Regions from separate parts of the Oceanobacillus sp. FSL K6-2867 genome, predicted to be linked through region 1. Evidence: riboswitches for the same ligand, from Rfam matches in the RefSeq annotation. Region 1 holds a riboswitch; each other region holds the start of a gene.
The links. A riboswitch is a leader RNA that binds a small molecule or an ion and turns the genes downstream of it on or off. The one in region 1 is predicted to bind thiamine pyrophosphate.
Positions count from the first base shown of each region.

Region 2: linked by a shared signal. The riboswitch ahead of NSQ77_RS07555 (lipoate--protein ligase family protein) and the one ahead of NSQ77_RS15120 (3-oxoacyl-ACP reductase) in region 1 are both predicted to bind thiamine pyrophosphate.
Region 3: linked by a shared signal. The riboswitch ahead of NSQ77_RS16350 (YkoF family thiamine/hydroxymethylpyrimidine-binding protein) and the one ahead of NSQ77_RS15120 (3-oxoacyl-ACP reductase) in region 1 are both predicted to bind thiamine pyrophosphate.

Region 1 is NZ_CP150144.1:3,114,122-3,119,236, forward strand. Features, by position in the region: gene NSQ77_RS15110 (hypothetical protein) at 429-596, opposite strand; gene NSQ77_RS15115 (LLM class flavin-dependent oxidoreductase) at 854-2,164, opposite strand; gene NSQ77_RS15120 (3-oxoacyl-ACP reductase) at 2,247-2,999, opposite strand; TPP riboswitch at 3,122-3,221, opposite strand; gene NSQ77_RS15125 (DNA alkylation repair protein) at 3,454-3,699, opposite strand; gene NSQ77_RS15130 (dihydrodipicolinate synthase family protein) at 4,036-4,944, shown strand; gene NSQ77_RS15135 (LacI family DNA-binding transcriptional regulator) at 4,994-5,115, shown strand, end outside.
Region 2 is NZ_CP150144.1:1,531,702-1,536,816, reverse strand. Features, by position in the region: gene NSQ77_RS07565 (CotY/CotZ family spore coat protein) at 17-580, opposite strand; gene lipA (lipoyl synthase) at 852-1,796, opposite strand; gene NSQ77_RS07555 (lipoate--protein ligase family protein) at 1,789-2,577, opposite strand; TPP riboswitch at 2,794-2,897, opposite strand; gene trpA (tryptophan synthase subunit alpha) at 3,025-3,822, opposite strand; gene trpB (tryptophan synthase subunit beta) at 3,822-5,021, opposite strand; gene NSQ77_RS07540 (phosphoribosylanthranilate isomerase) at 5,022-5,115, opposite strand, start outside.
Region 3 is NZ_CP150144.1:3,377,690-3,382,804, forward strand. Features, by position in the region: gene purU (formyltetrahydrofolate deformylase) at 84-983, shown strand; TPP riboswitch at 1,428-1,534, shown strand; gene NSQ77_RS16350 (YkoF family thiamine/hydroxymethylpyrimidine-binding protein) at 1,712-2,317, shown strand; gene NSQ77_RS16355 (ECF transporter S component) at 2,310-2,888, shown strand; gene NSQ77_RS16360 (ABC transporter ATP-binding protein) at 2,885-4,555, shown strand; gene NSQ77_RS16365 (energy-coupling factor transporter transmembrane component T) at 4,536-5,115, shown strand, end outside.

The DNA.
Region 1 (5,115 bases):
AAATAGAAAACATTGGCTTTATTCATATAGAATTAACATATGTTTTCAGAATTTTGTTGTCTTGTCCACGAGAGGAAGAAGTATCTATTTAATAAACTGATGCATTTGTAGGGGGGGATAGATTTAATTCAACAAGTCATGGAAAAATACTAGAAGCTGAAGCACTAGAGAAAAAAGCAAACGATAGTAATAGGGTGAATATACTGAATAATAAAACCCGTTCTTCTAGTAAATGTATACTCTACTACTTTATTAAATTAGACCCCATTGATCTTGCGTAGAAGTGGGCCCACATCATAAAAAAGGTGTGGGCCATTTTTCAATTAATATAGTAGTTACTCTATGGCAAAGCAACAGACTACCAACCTATTAAGGTTGTTTTCTCTTTAATCTTGATTAATTCAAGTCGGTTTATTAACGCTTTTAGATTAATTTTTTAAAGGATAAAAGATTAACACTCCAACCAATAGAAAAGTGATCAGTCCTCCGAGTCCAGAAGTTATAAGAGAAGTTTCTGCTGGATACTGCCATTTAAGGAACCCTAGAATGAGAGCTAGTATCCATCCGATAATATGAATTTTTGTTTGTCGTTTCAATTCTTATTACCTCCAAAAGGAATTGTCTTGTTAGCGCTCTTTTTTCACAAATGTACCAGCTGCAACGGTTTATTGTTACGCAATCGTTCTTTCCCTTGGTAATGAACACTGTTATTTCCACTCTCATCTGAAATCTCAATCGTGCAATTGAAAAGATCATTGAGAAAGGTTGATCTGCCTATGAAATTCCCTTTGCTAATAAACTATACAAACATAATGGTGAAGATGCAAAGTATAATAACGTAAGTCCAATTTAATTATTTTGTTAATCCTAAATGTTCACGGAAGGTGTGACCTTCATAATTCTTTCTGAAGAGACCTCTTCTTTGCATTTCAGGAACAATCAGTTCCACAAAGTCTTCTAAACTGCCTGGTAATGTAGGAGGCATAAGATTAAATCCGTCAGCAACACCAGCTTCAAACCAGACCTCCATCTGATCCACAATGTCTTCGGGTGTACCTATCAATGTATGATGTCCACCGCCTGCACTAAGATAACCTAGTAATTCTTTTACTGTAGGTTGTGTATCATGAATAATTTCCAGTATTGTTTCGTAACGTCCAACTGGACCAGTAAATTCTTCTACTGGAGGTAATGGAGGTACTGCTTTATCAATTTCCCAATTTGAACAGTCCTGCTGAATAAAGAAACTCAACTGTTTTAAAGCAGTTTCGATAGGTAATTGCTCATCTAATGCTGCTTTTTTGCCTAAAGCTTCCTCACGCGTATGCCCTACATAAGTGACTAGGCCAGGGAATACTTTAATATGTCTATTGCTGTCTTCGCTTTGTTTAACTTGTTCATCTAATTTTTTACGAAAACTTTTTGCTTGCTTTAAGTTCCACGACACGGAATAGACTGCATCGGCATATTTTGCGGCTAATGCAATGCCTTGTTTAGATGCTCCCGCTTGCATGGATACTGGTTTGCCTTGCGGACTTTTGGGTGTGGTGGATGGGCCATGCACTTTAAAATACGTACCATCGTGATGAAAAGGCTGAATGTTTGATGGATTTATCAATTTCCTTTCTTCTCGATGATGCAGAAACGCATTATTGTCCCATGAAAGAAATAACTTGTTCATTAAAGCAGCGAATTCATCTGCCTTTTCATAACGTTTGTCACGAGGTGGCAGTTCTTCCATACTATGATTCATCGCCTCAAAATCAGTCATGGAGGTAACGAGATTCCAGCCAACTCGCCCTTTTGTAATATGGTCTAAACTTAAGAGCTGTCGTGAAGCTGTGAAAGGATTAGAAAAAGTGCTTGAAATTGTTGCAACTAATCCAACATGATTTGTCACTTGCGAAATAGCTGTTAAATTGACTACTGGATCAAACCAAAATGCTGGCATATCACTGGCATTTTTAGCTGGAAATGATTGATTATCAGCAAAAAATACTGCGTCAAAATAACCTTTTTCCGCTACTTGTGCTAAAGATTGATAATAAGAAATATCCCCAATATGTTCAACGCTTGAGTCAGGCATTAACCAAGCAGCTTGATGGTGTCCACAACCATACAGCAAAATACCTAAATGCAGTTGTCTTTCTTTCGTTTTTGTCATTTTATTTGCACCTCAACATACATCATTATTAACTGTCTTGTATATTCCGTTTTTGAAGGATCAGCTATCGTATTTTAAGCTATTAGTTCATTGTCAAACCGCCGTCTATTGTGAAATTTTGACCTGTAATACCGTCTGCATTTTCCGAAGATAAATAAGCGACCATATTGGCTACATCTTGAGGTGTAGTCACTTTCTTCAATGGCGTTGATTGAGCAATTAAATCGAATACTTCTGGTGTTGTAACGGCACTCGCGTTAGTTGTTTTTAATAATCCACCTGAAACTACATTCGCTTTTATACCATATACACCTAATTCGGAAGCGATATTCCGTGTAAAACCTATTAACCCAGCTTTAGCTGTTGTATATTCGTGATAGGGTACAACAGGATTTTGATATAAATTTGTACCGATGCTTATAATACTTCCATTTTGCCGTTCAATAAATTGGGGGATGACGCTTTGAATTACATTAAAAGCTGCTTTTAACGTACCATCTAGTTGTTTTTGATAATCATCCCATGTAAGTTCTGTGAAGGATTTTTGTTTGGTTGGATCAAACTTGAAATCTACCAATGCATTATTGACGACAACATCTATTTGGCCAAAATATTCCGTTGCTTTTTTTATCAATTCATCTACTTCTTTACGATTTGTTACATCAGCCTGAATTGCAATAGCATTCTCTTCACCAATCTCAGAAACGAGCTTCTCAGCAGCTTCTTTGCTTTGATAGTAGTTGATAACCACTTGAAATCCTTGCTGTGCCAATGTCTTTACAATAGTTGCCCCTAACCCTCTGCTGCTTCCTGTTACTAATACTGTTCTAGTCATCCTAACAACTCCTATTAATAAAATGATAGATAAAATAAAAATACGCAACCATCCCATAGGAAAGCTGCGTAAAAACAAATAACTACATATTAAAAATAAGGCATAAACGTTCTTTAAGTATGTATTTAGAGTTTACACTTTCCTACGCTAGTTTCAACTAGTTCAGGTTCAAAGGGTTTGAGTAATACTCATCTCAGTTAAATAACACCCCTAGTGCATATAATTAAGTTATATTCAATGTTATAATCTTAAGAAATTTATGTCAAGGGAATAGGGCTGGTTAACATAATTTTATGATTTTTGCTATAAAACGTGATTGTTTTTTTATTCAATTTATACTCTTAATCATAATGGATTCATATTTATAATCGATCATTAATTAACAAGTTTAGGTTTCTTAAAAGGTTAGTTTAAATTAGAGTTCATAACAATGAAATCATTTGGATCCTTAATTTTAAAAACCTTCATATTTAGCAAATTGTTCAAATGTATTTTCATTATCTATCAAACCACATATTCCACATTGAATACGGTATTTTGGCCCCTTATACATCTGATGGAACATTTCTGTATTCTCATCTGTATAACTTTCCAGTAATTCTCCAGTTTTTGCATCTAGTTTAACAGGTATTGCGATTTGCTCAATGAGATTAAAGCGGGATTTATTTGTTTTGCAATTTGGACAACGGTATGGCTTCATCCGTATTGCACCTCCATATGTCTTTTAGTGATGACGGTCATTTTCTGATTTTCATGTTTATTGTGGCCTATTTGCTTTTTATTATTCGGGAAACTGTTTGTTTGGGGAGTTTTGTTTTGGTTAATGAGCTTCTAAAACTTTAATATGGAACAATTTACTCTTTTCGTATTTATTGATAAAAATTAAAAATTCCTATTGAAAAGTAAACGCATTCATATTATAATATGATAAAACGTTTTACTATATTATCATGCATTTAACATAGATTATAGGGGTTAAATATAAGATATTTAAGTATATATAATAAAACGTTTTACTATGTATAGGAGGGGCGAAATGAAAAAACTGTATGGTGTTACTACAGCAATGATAACTCCGATGTATGAAAATGGAGAAATCAACCTAGAAGGCACGAAGGAATTAACGAATTTTTTAATTGATAAGGGTGTTGATTGTCTTTACCCATTAGGAACAACAGGAGAAATGTTTAAGCTTTCGGTATCTGAGAGGAAAAGGGTTGCTGAAGCGGTTATTCAAACAGCGAATAATAGGGTGAATGTTTTTATCCATGTTGGTGCTATGAATCAAAGAGATACAATTGATTTGGCCCAGCATGCATATGAAGCTGGAGCAGATGGTATTGGTGTCGTTACACCTGCATTCTTTAGCGCAAATGATTATGAAATTGAAGAATATTATGCAACAGTTTCAAAGAAACTACCAAGTGATTTCCCTATTTATCTATATAGTATTCCTCAGCTATCAGGAAATGAGTTATCCATCCCAGTTGTAAAAAAATTAGTAGAAAAATATGAAAATATAATAGGAATTAAATATAGTTATCCTGATTTTGTGATGTTAAAAGATTACTTAGCTGTTGGAAATGATGGATTTTCCGCATTAACCGGTGCAGATTCCTTATTCTTACCTGCGTTGGCACTGGGATGTGATGGTGTGGTTTCAGGTGTTTCCTGTGTTTTCCCAGAACCATTTGTTGAGATATACAAAGCTTATCAAAATAAAGAATTAGATAGGGCAAGAGAATTACAAAGACATGCAGACAAGTTAATTACATTATTAAAAGGTGGTTCTAATATGTCTTATTTTAAAAAGGCTATTGAATATAGGGGAATCCAAGCAGGTTCTGTTAAAGCACCTCAATTAGATATCGGCAGTCAGGAGGAAAAAGAACTGATTGAAAAACTCGATGGGTGGAAGTTAAACATTCCTTTGGTAATCCGATAGCCTTTCCGTTATTCTGTATGGAAGAATGATGTTACGGAGGCGGAAGTTAATGAAGAAAATTACGATAAAAGATGTTGCAAAAGATGCAGGAGTTTCCATTAGTACCGTGTCAAAGGTCATCAATAATAAAGGATACATTGGAAAAGACTCACGTGCTAAAGTGGTGGAATC
Region 2 (5,115 bases), 1.6 Mb from region 1:
ACCTTTCTTTCATATACTAACATGTACAAGAATGATGGCCCGGTGGTAATGGTCTAATAGGATCTAAGCAAGTGATAGCGCAAAAGCATTCTAAATCTAGTGTGATACAGATACCAGTTTTTTTGAAGTCTACTGTATGATGATGAGATTTACTTTCAAAGAAATCAACTAGTTTTTCTCCTTTATGCGTTACTGGAATACAATGTTCATTTACAGGCTGTAATAATTCAACCTCGACACAGCAGCTGTGTGGAATAAATCGTATAGCCCGCAAGACTGGTGTTTCGATTGCAGCAAATGTATCATAATCATGATGGCATCCTTTTTTTTCTTTTTTATGAACACCGCTTGCAATAAATGGTTTAAGGCTGCCTTTGTTAAATAGAACAAATGGAATGGTTGTGTTCATATTTTTGCTTTTAGAATGTGATGAAAGTAATTGTTTAATAGAATTTTCACAGCTGCTGCTGCAGTGTTTGTTTTTGTCTCTATCGGATACTTCTTTCTGTGCACAGACTATCTTTCTTACTACTTCACAAACACAATTATGATGATTGCATGGATGGGGATTATGACTCATGAATTGTCGCTCCTTTCTCTGTTGCTGTATTTACTATCAAGATATGTTGATACTCTCGCGATGCCTGTATAATAGTCTAATAAATTTTGGGAAATGAAAATTGTACGGATGAAGTAGGGTAGATGCATAATAAGCTCGTGATGGAGAAGGGAAATTTTATGTTAGAAGGTATAATTTGTGGGAAGGCTGTCGGATTGAGAGTGAATGTGTCGATAAATCCCCCCTAACGAATTATTAGGAGGGATTTTTTAAATAACATGTATTTAAAAGTTTAAAAGTGAAAATCAACTTGTTTATTCTCTTGTGACTCATAGCCTTTCATATATTTAATTCGTCTTTGTGCTGAAGATTGGCTTACTTGTTCATCAGCATGGTAAGAAGAGCGTACCAATGGACCAGACTCACAATGTGAGAAGCCTTTCTCGAGAGCGATTTGTTTCAATTCTTCAAATTCATCTGGATGGTAATACTTTTCAACGTTTAAGTGCTTTTTCGTTGGTTGTAAATATTGTCCAATTGTAACGATATCCACATTATGGGCACGCAAATCATCCATTGCCTCGATGAGTTCCTCTTTTGTTTCTCCCAGTCCGACCATAATACTGGATTTTGTAGGAATAGCTGGTGCAATTTCTTTCACACGTTGAAGCAGCTGTAAGGACCGGTCGTATCTTGCGATGGCTCGAACGCGTTTTGTTAATCGTCTAACGGTTTCAATATTATGATTGAAAATATCTGGTTCGCTATCCATCAGCGTATGTAAGCTTTCATAATCACCTTTCATATCAGATGGCAGAACTTCTATCGTACAGCCTGGGTTCTGATGACGAATTGCCCGGACAGTATTGGCAAAAACAGCTGCTCCTCCATCTTCCAGGTCATCACGCGCAACCGCTGTCACAACAACATGTTTTAGCCCCATAATGGAAACAGAGTCAGCAACTCGCTTTGGTTCACCCAGGTCAAGCCCGCTTGGAAGACCTGTTTTCACTGCACAAAAACGGCAGCCCCGAGTACATGTATCGCCTAAAATCATAAACGTGGCTGTTTTTCGTTCGCTCCAGCATTCATAAATATTGGGACATTTTGCTTCTTCGCATACTGTATTCAGTCGTTGATCACGCATTAAGTGCTTTAGTTTTTTATAGGATTCATTTGTGTTGATTTTGGTTTTAAGCCATTCTGGTTTACGAATATGTTCTGCCTGTTTAGCCAATGCTAGCACGCTCCTTATTTTGAGTTAGATTCCATGCTTTCGATTCATATTTTGATTGTGCTAATTGCTGTACTTCTTGCCATTGGGTTTCTGTTAATTGCAAAGGATGGAGCTCAAGATTTAAACCTTTCTTGAAACCCGCTTTAAATGCTTCCGTTAACATGTCATAATGATACTTTCGATTTGTCAATTGATTAATTGTGACGGCTTTTTTGAAAAAAGCGTCTCGACTCCGTTCTCGTAAACGTTCGGAGGAAAATAAGAATAAATCAAAGAGCATCTCTGTATCCATGCTCATTGGAATTGAGCCATGCTGCATAAGTACGCCTTTTTTTCTTGTTTGAGCATTTCCAGAAAGCTTTTTCCCTTCTACAACCATTTCGTAGAATGCAGGTTTTTCAAAACATATTGCTGTTCTGCCTCTGGCCTTTTCCCTGTCTGGAATTGCGTACTCAGCGGGGATGCCTAAGTTGTGATAACCTTCAAATACCCCTTTGGATAGTACGTGGTATGCTTCTTGAACGGACACAGGAATATCTGGGTCATTCTCTGAAATAACAAGGCTGTACGTTAATTCATCGTCATGAAGCACTGCACTGCCACCGGTTAATCGTCTGACAAATTGGCATTTATGCCGTTCTATTGCATCGAAATCAATCTTTTTGTCAACCTTTTGAAAGTAGCCGACAGATAAACTAGGTGCTTTCCAGCCATAAAATCGTAATGTTGGTGGGATTTTACCTTCATGATGCCAGTTGATTAAGCACTCATCAAATGCCATATTCCACGAAGCATCCTGAAAGCCGGTATTAATAAAAGCCCAATGTTTCTTCAATGTAGACACCTCCGATGAAAAGAATACCTTTTTGAGAGCTGCTAGATGCTGAGATATAAAGCGTCAATGCTGCAGTGAGCGCTTACGATTCTTTATTTAAAAAAGACTGCATCAAATAGAATGCAGTCTTTAATAAATTTATCCATCGATAACATATTAGATCCATTTTCGACTGCACATTCCCCACGCTAGTATTACCTAGTTCGGGTTCAAAGGGTCAGGCGCGGAACGTCTTTCTCAGCCAAGCAGCTCCCCTAGTGCGTATTTATTTATTCGAATTACATGCTAAGCTTACTGCTTATTGTAATAATTGTAAAGATAAATACAACAATTAGCGTTAAGAATTTTTATACTAGTTCGTATTCACGTACAAACTAACCTGATATGTGTGTTTTACCGAACTTTATGCATGTTTGTTTGAATGCTTCCTTTTATTAGCTGCTGGATGTTTTTTCGTTTTCCCTCATGCAGCAGCTGAACAATTTTACTTCCAACGATGACACCATCACATGCTTCTGAAAGCTCCTGTGCCTGCTCGGAATTTGAGACACCGAACCCTGCAAGAACAGGGATAGAACTATTCTTCTTAAGAAGTTTCAAATAATCATGCACTTTCATATCGTGTGATTCACGCTCTCCTGTTGTCCCTTTAACAGCAACCGCATAGAGAAACCCTTCTGAACGTTTTGCTAATTCTATTAAGCGTTCTTCTGAACTTGTCATTGCTGCAAGGCGAATAAAAGCAATGCTCTGATCATATAAAGCACCAGCTACAATCTCTTCTTCTTCCATCGGTATATCAGGTATAATGACGCCATCAACCCCGGCTTCAAAGCAATCCTTGGCAAATTGGTCAACCCCGTATGCTAGAATTGGGTTTAAATAAGTCATGATAACAATAGGAATTGAACGATTATCCTTAAAGGCTGCTAGTTTTTTTATAACTGTTGCTAGAGTTGTTCCATCCTGTAATGCACGGATACCAGCCTCTTGAATAATTGGTCCATCTGCAACAGGATCGGAGAAGGGGATACCAACTTCAATTGCTGCAGCCCCACAATCTTGTAGGAAGTGTATTGTTTCTTCTAAGTGATTGAGTCCGCCGTCCCCAGCCATCATATAAGGAACGAAGATTTTCTCATTCGCATTTATTCTGTCCTCCAGTATACGTTCTAACTTTGCTTTACCCATTACATGTTCCCTCCAATCCTGTTTTTTACCTGTTCGACGTCTTTATCTCCACGTCCTGATAAGCAAACGACGATATTGTCTTCTTGTGGCATTTCTTTCGCAAGCTTCATTGCATATGCAATTGCATGTGCGCTTTCTAGTGCAGGAATAATTCCTTCTGTTTTGGATAAAAACTGGAAAGCTTCAAGTGCTTCATCATCTGTAATGGATGTGTAATTCACCCGATTTATTTCATGCAAGTGACTATGCTCAGGCCCAACACCAGGATAGTCAAGTCCGGCAGAGATAGAGAAGGCTTCCTCGATTAATCCTTCTTTATCTTGGAGTAAGTAAGTTAAAGTACCATGCAACACACCGACTTCGCCGCCAGTTAGAGTTGCGGCATGCTGATTTGTTTCAAGACCAGCGCCTCCAGCTTCTACACCGAATATTTTTACATCTGTATCCTCAATAAATGGATAGAACATCCCCATTGCATTACTGCCGCCACCGACACAGGCGATGATTGCATCTGGCAGTTTACCAGTTTGATCGAGGATTTGTTTTTTTGTTTCTTTCCCGATAATAGATTGAAGATCACGAACGATCTTCGGAAATGGGTGCGGACCAACAACAGATCCGATAATATAGTGGGTATCATCGACATGATTAACCCAGTAACGCAATGCCTCATTAACAGCATCCTTCAAAGTTCCACTGCCTTGAGAAACTCCACGCACTTCAGCACCTAACAATTCCATACGAAACACATTGAGCTTTTGACGACGGATATCTTCTTCACCCATAAAGACAATACATTCTAGCCCAAGTAATGCACAAACGGTTGCTGTTGCGACACCGTGCTGGCCCGCTCCTGTTTCAGCAACAACCTTTTTCTTGCCCATTCTTAAAGTTAGCAATGCCTGCCCAATCGTATTGTTAATTTTATGTGCACCTGTATGGTTTAAGTCCTCTCGTTTCAAATAAATATTAGCACCACCAAGTGCTTTGGTGAGTTTCTCTGCATAATATAATGGTGTTTCCCGCCCGACATATTGCTTTAAATAGTAGTTTAGCTCCTGGATGAATTCAGGATCCTTCATTGCCTTTTCATAGGCTTCTTCTAATTCGATGACTGCTGGCATTAATAGCTCTGGAACAAACTTTCCTCCGAATTGGCCATACTTTCCAGCCTCGTTTGGCATGGTATAGATTGACATTTATGACACCCTTTCTTTTGTTTTTGCATTTTTTATAAATTTTTCTATTTTATTTAGGTCCTTCTCTTTATTTGTTTCCACACCGCTGGAAACA
Region 3 (5,115 bases), 260 kb from region 1:
AATTGCTTCATATAGATAATACTTGACTGTTTCTAATCAATTACCTAAAGTAAAATGATATTCAAATAATAAGGGGAATAGGAATGAACAGTTATTCGGAAGGTAAGATACAAGCGTTTCAGAAACAAAATGAAAATCGTGCTCGATTTTTAATTAAATGTCCAGATCAACCAGGGATTGTAGCGGCAGTTTCAAAGTTTCTCTATGAACACAATGCCAATATTGTCGCATCAGATCAGTTTACGATGAACCCTGAAGGAGGGGAATTTTTTATTCGGATTGAATTTGAATGTCCGAATTTAAAAGAGCAGGCAGGTAAACTGGAGACAACGTTTCTTCCAATTGCAGAGGAATTTAATATGGAATGGGAGATTATGTATGTACGTGATATTAAAAACATGGCCATATTTGTCTCCAATGAACCGCATTGTTTATTAGAGCTCCTATGGGAATGGCAAAGTGGCGATCTAATGGCAAACATTGCGCTTGTGATTAGTAATCATGAGACCGCACGTGAGATGGTAGAGTCGCTTGGAATTCCATTTTATTATATACCAGCGAATAAGGACATCCGTCATCAGGTGGAAGAAAAACAGAAGCAGCTGCTTGAACAATATGAAGTCGATTTAATTGTGCTTGCACGTTATATGCAGATTTTGACTCCAGAATTTGTGGGGCATTTTGAAAATCGTATTATCAATATCCATCATTCGTTTCTACCAGCATTTATTGGGGCGAAACCATATGAGCGCGCCTATCAGCGTGGTGTGAAAATGATTGGTGCCACATCCCACTATGTAACGAATGATTTGGATGAAGGCCCAATCATTGAACAGAATATAGGCAGAGTCGATCATCGTGATAACGGAGAAGATATGAAAAAAATTGGTCAATCCATTGAGCGAAGTGTACTAGCTCGAGCAGTAAAATGGCATCTCGAAGACCGCATTATTGTCTATAAAAATAAAACGATTGTATTTTAATCAAAGGACCAGCTCTGGTAAAAGAGCCGGCCTTTTTTTATAGCTTAATTTCGGATTGTAGATATTTATAAATCCGTACTAAGTGCCGTAGTATGAGCAAACTCAACCGCCACGAATTGCTGCCGGCGAATACATTCTCAGCCCCCTCTAGAAAGCTGCTCAGCAGACGTGTGTTGGAAAGTGACGGTTGTTTTGGATGAAACAACAGGAAGAATGAACCAAGAGAAGACTAGCGCGGATTGAGATAAGGAATTTTCGATTGAGGGCGTAAAAAGCTGGGGAAAGAGGCTGGGGAGAAGTTAAAATGTTGTGGAGTGGTTAGAGATTAGTAAACGGTTATATAATGAAGAGGGTAAAGTCTTGGATTACTAAATTTTGAAAATAGTAAGTGCTTTACAAGAAATTAAGCTTATGGTATCTTGAAGACAGAAAACTTCATCATTATTTTTACGCTAGGGGAGCTGTGAAAGCGGCTGAGAAGAACTGGTTTGTTCTGACCCTTTGAACCCGAACTAGATAATACTAGCGTGGGGAAGTGTAGTCAATCTGTATATCTTTTATAGATAATTAATACATACATGTAGACTGCATTCCCTGGGAATGTAGTTTTTTGTGTTGCAAATAGGGATTATAGAGCTCTCTATTTGTTTAACGAGGAAACGATCAAAAGAATAATGGATCCAAAGTTTTCTAACAAAACTTAAAGTGGAAATGAGGAGGAGTTTTACATGGTTAAGCATGCGTGTATAAAAAATGATATTGCGGGGGCAAGTTTTTCAATTCATCCGATGAGTGACCAGTTTGTAGAAATCATTAAAGGTGCTCTTGAAGAGGCAGATACGACGAAAGTTCATATGGATACAGATGATGTAACAACAACCGTAAGAGGCAAGCTCACACATGTTTTTGATGTGACAAAGGCAATATTTGTTCATGCAGCAAAGAGTGGGAAGCATGTTGCATTTGAAGCTACGTATTCATTAGGATGCCCTGGGGATTCAAAAGGGGAGGCTTATATGGCAGAAGATGAGATTCCGCTGAATGCAGAGCTTGTCAATATAAAGCAGCGCGTTGCGGCGAAATTTTCCTTGTATCCATTAGGGGGCGGTAATTATATGGATGTAATTTACAGTCAAATTGAGGCAATGAAGCAATATGTAGATGTTAGTCATGCTCATTATGCGACACGATTAGACGGTGAAGCGATTGCAATCTTTAATGGCCTGGGACAGGTTTTTAAAGCCACGGTTGAAGGTGGATCCAGTCATACTGTAATGACCGTATCAATGTCAGCAAACAGTCCTTCACATTCAGGAATTGATCGCGATGAATAATTGGCGTTTTAAAGAAATTGTTGTTTTATCCGCACTGTCTGTTGTTTTTGGTGTTGTATATTTAGCCTTTTTGCCGCTTGGAGCCGTCTTAGTTGGTTTCCTTGGCCCTATTGGCTATGATTTTATTTTTGGTATTTGGTTTATTGTTTCAATCATTGCTGCATACATTATTCGAAAGCCTGGAGCTGCATTTTTATCTGAAACGATTGCAGCTATGGTCGAAGTGTTAATCGGAAATGCTGTTGGTCCAATGCTTATTGTCACTGGAATGGTTCAAGGTATTGGTGCTGAAGCTGTATTTGCTGCAGCAAGATGGAAGAATTACTCGGTTTGGATACTGATGGCAGCGGGAATGGGATCAGCCATTACAAGCTTTATCTATGGTTATTTTATGAGCGGTTATGCCGCTTTAGCTACAGAATACGTTGTAGCGATGCTCATTGTCCGGCTGATCAGTGGAGCATTAATTGCTGGATTATTAGGAAAGGCATTAAGTGATGGTCTAGCTAAAACAGGGGTGTTATCAAGTTTTGCTTTAGGCAAAGAATATCGGAGGAAAAATGTGGCATGAGCAGGATGGTAGAAGTAAACCAATTCTATTTAAAATTTGAAGCGAATCCAGACAGATATACTTTATCTGATTTGAATTTCTGCTTGAATCATGGTGAAAGCTTATTGCTTCTCGGACCCAGTGGCTGCGGAAAAAGCACATTAACATATTGTCTGAACGGGCTGTACCCACGCGAACTAGATGGAGAGATGCGTGGAGAAATTGTTATTAATGGAAAACCAGCGACAGAATACCGACCAGGGGAAATTAGTCAACAGGTCGGAGTTGTTTTCCAGGATCCAGAGACACAATTTTGTATGCTTACTGTTGAAGATGAAGTAGCCTTTGGGTTAGAGAATATTGGCGTTCCACATGAAATAATGGAAGGGAAAATTAACCATGTTCTTGAAATGGTACAGTTGCTTGCATTTAAAAAATCTGCAATAAGCTCGCTTTCAGGAGGGCAGAAGCAAAGATTAGCACTTGCATGTATTCTTGCGTTAGAGCCTTCATTATTAATTTTAGATGAACCAACAGCCAACCTTGACCCAATTGCAAAGAAAGATGTTATTCATACCATCCAATCGATACAGGAAAAAACGAATTGTTCCCTTATTATAATTGAGCACCAGCTGGACGGCTGGACAGAACTTACAGAGCGTTGTCTTTTGCTGAATCGAAAGGGGATAATATTTTATGATGGCGATATAAGAGATGCCATTGCCTTTAAGTTAGATGAATTACAAGAACAAGGTATTTGGCTGCCAAAAATAACACAGTATTTATTGAAAAAAAGACTGAAAACAGAGCAGAAGTTACCGCTGACTGTAAAGGAATTTGAGGAAAAACCTTTTTCTTTATTCGGGAATGAGGAAGTGAATGAAGGAAATAATCTGCCTGAAGCAGGTTTGCCTTATATTAAAGCTTCTCATATATCATGGAAGGTAGGACAGCAGCCAATTATTCAAGATATATCGCTAACACTTTACAATGGTGAATTTATTGCGATTGTGGGTGCGAATGGCAGTGGGAAAACCTCCTTTTCCAGAATACTAGCGGGGATTCAACGGCCAACAAAGGGAAGCGTTTCTATAAAGGATAGAAAGCTTGGAAGTTGGAAGGAGTCGCAATTACGGGAAGAGGTCGGCTATGTTTTTCAGAATCCAGAGCATCAGTTTATTGCAAACACGGTTTTTGATGAAATTGCATTTAGTCTGCGGTTAAAAATGGAAAACGAAGCAGTAGTTAAAGAGAAAGTCCAGGCAGTATTGGAAACATGTGGATTATTACAACTACAGCATGAGCATCCATATGCTCTGAGCCAAGGGCAAAAGCGGCGTTTGAGTGTTGCGGCAATGATTGTTGATGATCAGCCATTTCTGTTGCTGGATGAACCAACTTTCGGGCAAGATGCCTCTTCCAATGCTGAGCTGATGGGACTGCTGCAAGGAAGGTATGAATCGGGAGCAACAATTGCGATGATTACACATGATATGGAATTGATTCATGATTTTGCGACAAGGGTTATTGTTCTTCACAAAGGCAGACTTGTTGCAGATCTCGCACCGACGGAACTGTGGCAGCTGCCAATAGAAAAATTGCATAAATGGCAGCTTGCATTACCAATTCAAGTTCAGGTTCAGAACTGTTTAAAAAAGGAAGGTGATTATGCTGCTCAATCATCTTAATCCAAGCATAAAAGCATTAACAGTCTGTATATTAATTGTACATTTGGCATTTGTGTTTGAGCCGATGACCGTACTTTTATTTTTGATTTGGACAATTGCGGCAACCTTTATCTTCGGTAGGGTGAATTGGAAAAAATATGTTCTCTATTTTCTTCCTTTTTTCATATTTGCTATCGGAATGCTCTGGACAACAATTGCGTTTGCAGATCCATCGGAGCATACAAATGAGGTTATCACCGTGCTTGGACTAACTCTGCCACTTGATTCATTTCTTGTTGCTTTGGCTCTTTCACTGCGAATATTAAATGTTGCGGCATTATCCTTAATGTTTATTTTTACAACCAATACGGTTGATTTTATTTTAAGCCTGATTCAGCAATTAAAACTTCCACCTAAAATCGCTTATGGGGTTTTGGCGGGATACCGATTTTTACCGATGATGAAGGATGAAATTAAAATAATCCATGCTGCACATCAAGTTCGTGGTGTTAGCCAAGGAAAATCATTAAAAGATAAACTTTCCCAATATAAACGCTTTGCAATTCCGTTGCTGGCAAGTG